2 regions of the Salmonella sp. FC25216 genome follow, and region 2 is predicted to be linked to the other one. Evidence: predicted binding sites of a transcription regulator. Region 2 holds the regulator's gene; the other holds the start of a gene.
The links. The regulator LexA, encoded in region 2, represses DNA repair genes until DNA is damaged. The targets are predictions, from matches to a motif close to TNCTGTATGTACATACAGNA.
Positions count from the first base shown of each region.

Region 1: sbmC (DNA gyrase inhibitor SbmC) is a predicted target of LexA. The motif match lies at 1,762-1,781, and genes of this name have one in related genera.

Region 1 covers NZ_JBDGON010000015.1:73,336-76,757, reverse strand. Annotated here, with positions in the region: gene phsC (thiosulfate reductase cytochrome B subunit) at 1-357, shown strand, start outside; gene dacD (serine-type D-Ala-D-Ala carboxypeptidase DacD) at 481-1,653, shown strand; gene sbmC (DNA gyrase inhibitor SbmC) at 1,798-2,265, shown strand; gene AC3G3F_RS21925 (FUSC family protein) at 2,384-3,422, shown strand, end outside.
Region 2 covers NZ_JBDGON010000001.1:698,021-701,442, reverse strand. Annotated here, with positions in the region: gene plsB (glycerol-3-phosphate 1-O-acyltransferase PlsB) at 1-784, opposite strand, end outside; gene AC3G3F_RS03215 (diacylglycerol kinase) at 955-1,323, shown strand; gene lexA (transcriptional repressor LexA) at 1,432-2,040, shown strand; gene dinF (MATE family efflux transporter DinF) at 2,214-3,422, shown strand, end outside.

The DNA of each region.
Region 1 (3,422 bases), on a different contig from region 2:
ATACGTCAGACGCGTTTTTACCTTTTTGGCATCATGAAAGGGGAGGCGCATCCGTTTGCCGCAACAGAGCAGAATAAGTTTAATCCACTGCAACAACTGGCATATCTGGCGATTATGTACGCGCTGGTGCCGCTATTAATCATCACAGGTCTATTGTGTCTCTATCCGCAGGTTGCGGGTCTGGGCCCAGTGATGCTGGTGCTGCATATGGCGCTTGCTATCATCGGCTTACTATTTATTTGCGCACATCTCTATCTGTGTACACTAGGCGACACGCCGGGACAAATCTTCCGTAGTATGGTTGACGGCTATCACCGTCATCGTACCGCGCCGCGTGGGGATAAGCCCGCCGTCTGACCGTATTCATAAAATAAATTAAGCAAGAAAATGTGCCTTGTGTCACATTTTCTTGCAATTTATCCATGTTTGTTTAACCGAACTTCCGTAAAAAGAACGGCAAATAGAGACAATCCTGAGGACATGCTGTTGAAACGCCGTTTGTTTATTGCCGCTTCTTTATTTGCGATGCACCTTTCTCCTGCGCTTGCGGCTGATACCGTAAGTTTTGCTCCCCAACCGCCAGCCATTGATGCAGGCGCCTGGGTGTTGATGGACTACACTACGGGACAGGTTCTTACCGCCGGTAATGAACACCAGCAACGCAATCCCGCCAGCCTCACCAAGCTAATGACGGGCTACGTCGTCGATCGCGCCATCGATAGTCATCGTATCAGTCCTGACGATATCGTCACCGTTGGGCGCGACGCCTGGGCGAAGGATAATCCGGTTTTTGTCGGCTCCTCGTTGATGTTTTTAAAAGAAGGGGATCGCGTGTCGGTACGTGATTTAAGCCGTGGCTTAATTGTGGATTCCGGTAACGATGCCTGTGTGGCGCTGGCGGATTATATCGCGGGCGGGCAGCCACAGTTTGTGGCGATGATGAACAGCTATGTGAAAAAACTTAACTTACAGGATACCCATTTTGAAACCGTCCACGGACTGGATGCGCCGGGGCAACATAGTTCCGCGTATGACCTGGCCGTACTCTCCCGGGCGATTATTCACGGCGAACCTGAATTTTATCACATGTACAGCGAGAAGAGCCTGACCTGGAACGGCATCACGCAGCAGAACCGCAACGGCTTGTTGTGGGATAAGACAATGCATATCGATGGGCTTAAAACCGGACACACATCGGGGGCGGGATTTAATCTTATCGCATCGGCGGTGGACGGACAGCGTCGACTCATCGCCGTCGTGATGGGGGCGAAAAGTTCGAAAGGCCGTGAGGAACAGGCGCGAAAACTGTTGCAGTGGGGCCAGCAAAACTTTGCAACGGTGCAGATTTTGCACAGCGGCAAAAAAGTGGGCAGCGAGCGGATCTGGTACGGAGACAAAGAAAAGATTGTGCTGGGTACGGAACAGGACTTCTGGATGGCACTGCCTAAAGCGGAAATTCCGCATATCAAAGCAAAATATGTGCTGGATAGAAAAGAGCTGGAGGCGCCAATCGCCGCTCATCAACAGGTAGGTGAAATAGAGCTCTACGATCGAGATAAACTGGTCGCCCAGTGGCCGCTGGTCACTCTGGAATCGGTGGGCAAAGGCGGTATGTTCTCTCGTCTGAGCGACTATTTTCAGCATAAAGCGTAAGCCGTTGTCACACGCCATGCGCCTCAAACTCCTGCTTGCAAAGGGAGGAGTGCGAGTCTGCTCACATAATAATCACGTTATCCTTGTGGCGTTGAAAGTTAAAAATTACACTGTATATAAATACAGTGTAATGGTGGAGGCAGCATGGATTACGAAATCAGGCAGGAACAAAAACGTAAGATAGCCGGTTTCCATATGGTCGGCCCATGGGAACAAACCATAAAGCAGGGTTTTGAACAACTGATGATGTGGGTAGACGGAAATCAAATCGTCCCGATCGAATGGATAGCCGTTTACTACGATAATCCGGATGAAGTGCCTGCGGAAAAACTCCGCTGCGATACCGTTGTTTCCGTAGCGGAAAATTTTGTCCTGCCGGACAATAGCGAAGGCGCGATCGTGACTGAAATCGAAGGCGGCGAATACGCAACGGCTGTCGCACGTGTCGAAAATGACGACTTTGCGACGCCGTGGTATCAGTTTTTTGACGCGTTGCTACAGGACAACGCTTATCAGATAGCCGCTGCGCCCTGTTTTGAAACCTATCTGAATAACGGCGCCGAAGACGGGTACTGGGATATTGAAATGTATATTCCGGTACGGCGGAAGTGATCGATTTGTTTTCAACCTGAAAATAGCGGACGGATAATTTGTTCCGTCCGCCTGTGCGCTATTTTTGCTATAAAGCAGATACAATGCATTTTTTGCCATTCCCGTAAGGAGTGTAAGAGTGCGTGCCGATAAATCATTAAGCCCCTTTGAAATACGGTTGTACCGTCATTATCGCATCGTGCATGGTATACGTATTGCTCTGGCGTTCATTCTTACCTTTCTGTTGGTTCGTCTGTTTTCTATTCCCGAAGGCACATGGCCGCTTATTACTTTAGTGGTGATTATGGGGCCCATCTCGTTCTGGGGAAATGTAGTGCCTCGCGCTTTTGAGCGCATAGGCGGTACGATTCTGGGCGCTGCGTTGGGGCTGGTGGCGCTACGCCTGGAACTCTTTTCCTTGCCGCTGATGCTGGTGTGGTGTGCGGTAGCGATGTTTTTATGCGGGTGGCTGGCCTTAGGGAAAAAACCGTATCAGGCGCTATTGATAGGTATAACGCTTGCGGTTGTTGTCGGCGCTCCCGCTGGCGATATGGATACGGCATTATGGCGTGGCGGGGATGTGATTTTGGGGTCGCTACTGGCGATGTTGTTTACCGGCATCTGGCCCCAGCGCGCCTTTTTGCACTGGCGCATCCAACTGGCGCATTGCGTCACGGCGTATAATCGGGTGTATCAGGCGGCGCTGTCGCCGAATTTGCTGGAGCGCCCCCGGTTGGATAAACATTTGCAACAGTTGCTGAACGATGTCGTCAAAATGCGTGGGCTGATAACGCCCGCCAGTAAAGAAACCCGGATACAAAAATCTATTTTCGAGGCTATTCAGACCATCAACCGTAATCTGGTTTGTATGCTGGAATTACAAATCAATGCCCACTGGGCGACGCGCGCCAGTCATTTTGTGATGCTTAACGCGCACACATTGCGTGAAACCCAGCAGATGACGCAGCAAACCTTGTTAACGATCGCCCACGCGTTGTATGAAGGCAACCCGCAACCGGTACTGGCAAACACTGGTAAACTGAATGATATTGCTGCCGAGTTGCGGCAGCTAATGAACGAGCAGCAGGGCGACGCGGTGGCTGAAACCCCCATCCACGGCTATGTTTGGCTAAGTATGGAAACGGCCCGACAGTTGGAACTGCTTTCGCATTTGATCT
Region 2 (3,422 bases):
CGTAAGAGAAGTTCGCCGCGATCTCTTCCATCAGCGCAATGGCGTTTTGCTGCGCTTTTTCATGAGAGATTTTCTTACTGCGCGCTTCGTCTTCTACCGCGCGGGCGATAGCTTTCGAGGCCAGCAGTTTGTTAAATAGATCCTGACGGGCGGGCAGGCGTGGGCCAACAGCCGCCAGGCGCTGGCGAGCAAAGTGCATACGCGCCACGCGCGCCAGTTTCTGTGCGATGATTTTATCGGTGCCGTGTTCATCAGCCATGCGACGTAATGAGACGGACGGCGAGAATCGGACAAAGCTATCGCGACCCAGCCAGGAGATGGCAAAAAATTTCTGTACGCCGTTCATCATACGTAGAGGCGGGTTCTCTTCTCCCTTTTCACGACCCGGCGCGCGGCCAAACATCACGGAAACGGGCACCATCTGCACGTCCAAAGCCGGATTACTACGATGCAGATCGAGATAATCGTGAAAAAGTTTCACCGACTCTTCTTTTGGCGTGTAATACGTAAAGACGCGCGGTCCGCCGTGAATAAATACATAGCGCGGCAACAGCGCGCCGTCGATCTCCAGCGGCTCCAGCGGATCCGGGAGATCGTGCGCCAGACATTGAGCGCGCAGCGTCAGTAAGTCCGCTTTTGAGTTGTATGGCAAGACATACATAATGGGACGAGAAGTATCGAGTCCCAATTCCTGAGCGGGTTCCGCCGGAATAGACTTGCTTTTTACCAGTATGCTTAATGGTAAATTCAGTAATTTGTAGTAAATTCGTGGCCAGCCGGACATAAACGATGTAAAGCCTCTGGTTAATAATGCAAATGCGCTGCAAGGATATCAGAAAGTTTAGCGAATTTCTGTTGTATCCCGTCATACTTCGCGCTGCGTTACGGTAGTCCGAATCGTGCGGGGCAACCGTATAATGTCATTGACGTTAATAATGTAAAAAGGTTCTTTTGATGGCCAATAATACCACTGGATTTACCAGAATTATCAAAGCGGCAGGGTATTCCTGGAAAGGATTTCGCGCCGCATGGACTCACGAAGCTGCGTTTCGCCAGGAAAGCCTCGCGGTATTGCTGGGCGTCGTCATCGCCTGCTGGCTGGATGTGGATGCGATTACCCGTGTGTTATTGATAGGTTCCGTTTTACTTATCATGATTGTTGAAATCCTCAACAGCGCTATTGAAGCGGTCGTTGATCGCATTGGTTCTGAATACCATGAGCTTTCCGGCCGCGCGAAAGATATGGGATCGGCTGCGGTACTGCTGTCTATTTTCGTTGCCCTGATGACCTGGGGCATCCTGTTATGGTCACATTTTCGATAAAGGTTCCAAATTTTATAAATCTCTTGTTTTTTGCGCCGTTTGTGGTTCCAAAATCACCTTTAACTGTATATACTCACAGCATGACTGTATATACACCCAGGGGGCGGAATGAAAGCGTTAACGGCCAGGCAACAAGAGGTGTTTGATCTCATTCGGGATCACATCAGCCAGACAGGTATGCCACCGACGCGTGCGGAAATCGCGCAGCGTTTGGGGTTCCGTTCCCCAAACGCTGCGGAAGAACACCTTAAAGCGCTGGCGCGCAAAGGGGTGCTTGAAATCGTTTCCGGCGCATCGCGAGGCATCCGTCTGTTACAGGAAGAAGAGGACGGATTACCGCTTGTCGGGCGTGTCGCGGCGGGCGAGCCGCTTCTGGCGCAGCAGCATATTGAAGGCCATTATCAGGTCGATCCTTCTTTATTCAAACCCAGCGCCGATTTCCTGCTGCGCGTGAGCGGTATGTCGATGAAAGACATCGGTATTATGGATGGGGATTTGCTGGCGGTACATAAAACGCAGGACGTGCGCAATGGCCAGGTGGTTGTCGCTCGCATTGACGATGAAGTGACAGTAAAACGCCTGAAAAAGCAGGGCAATAAAGTGGAGCTGCTGCCGGAAAACAGCGAGTTTACACCGATAGTGGTGGATCTGCGCGAGCAAAGCTTTACGATTGAAGGGCTGGCGGTAGGTGTTATTCGCAACGGGGAATGGTTGTAATCTCTTAATCTCCTTGTACGCCGCCATCCGGCAATCTTGTCCTGATGGCGCTGTGCTTATCAGGCCTACGGGAATGCAGTTGCTGAAATGATTAATTTGTAGGCCGGATAAGGTGTTACGCTGCCATCCGGCAATGAGCACGTTTCGTTTAACTCCTTGTCAGGCTTTTCTCCATGCCGTTTTTTACCTCTTCTGATAAAGCTCTCTGGCGTCTTGCGTTGCCGATGATTTTTTCTAACATCACCGTTCCCTTACTGGGACTGGTCGATACGGCGGTGATTGGTCATCTGGACAGCCCGGTTTATCTGGGCGGTGTGGCGGTGGGAGCGACTGCCACCAGCTTTCTTTTCATGCTGCTGCTATTTCTACGTATGAGTACTACTGGGCTAACGGCGCAGGCATTTGGCGCCAAAAATCCACTGGCGTTAGCCCGGGCGCTCATTCAGCCGTTGTTACTGGCGCTGGGCGCTGGCGTGATGATTGTGCTATTTCGCACGCCGCTTATCGAGCTGGCTTTACATATTGTCGGCGGGAACGACGCTGTCCTGGTACAGGCGAGACAATTCCTTGAAATTCGTTGGCTAAGCGCTCCCGCGTCACTGGCGAATCTGGTGCTGCTCGGTTGGCTGTTAGGCGTCCAGTATGCGCGGGCACCCGTTATCTTGTTGGTCGTGGGCAATATCCTCAACATCACGCTCGACCTGTGGCTGGTGATGGGGCTTCATATGAACGTGCAGGGTGCCGCCCTGGCGACGGTCATCGCAGAATATGCCACGTTACTGATCGGCTTCATGATGGTGCGTAAAGTTCTCCATCTCCGCGGCGTGTCGCTGGATATGCTAAAACAGGCCTGGCGCGGCAACGTGCGCCGTCTTTTGGCGCTCAATCGCGATATCATGCTGCGCTCATTGCTCCTTCAGCTTTGTTTTGGCGCAATCACGGTGTCAGGCGCGCGGCTGGGCAGCGATATTATCGCGGTAAATGCAGTACTGATGACATTACTCACCTTTACGGCCTATGCGCTGGACGGCTTTGCTTATGCGGTAGAAGCGCACTCCGGTCAGGCTTACGGCGCGCGTGACGGTAGCAAGCTACTGGATGTCTGGCGAGCGGCGTGTCGCCAGTCAGGAATTGTGGCCTTGTTGTTTTCCACAGTCTATGCCCTGGCAGGCGAACATATTGTCGCGTTACTGACCTCATTGCCGCAAATACAGCTACTGGCGGATCGGTATCTTCTCTGGCAGGTGGTATTACCGCTGGTGGGCGTATGGTGCTATCTGCTTGACGGCATGTTTATTGGCGCGACGCGCGCCGCCGAAATGCGCAATAGCATGGCGGTCGCTGCGGGAGGATTTGCGCTAACGCTCTTCGCCCTGCCGGTA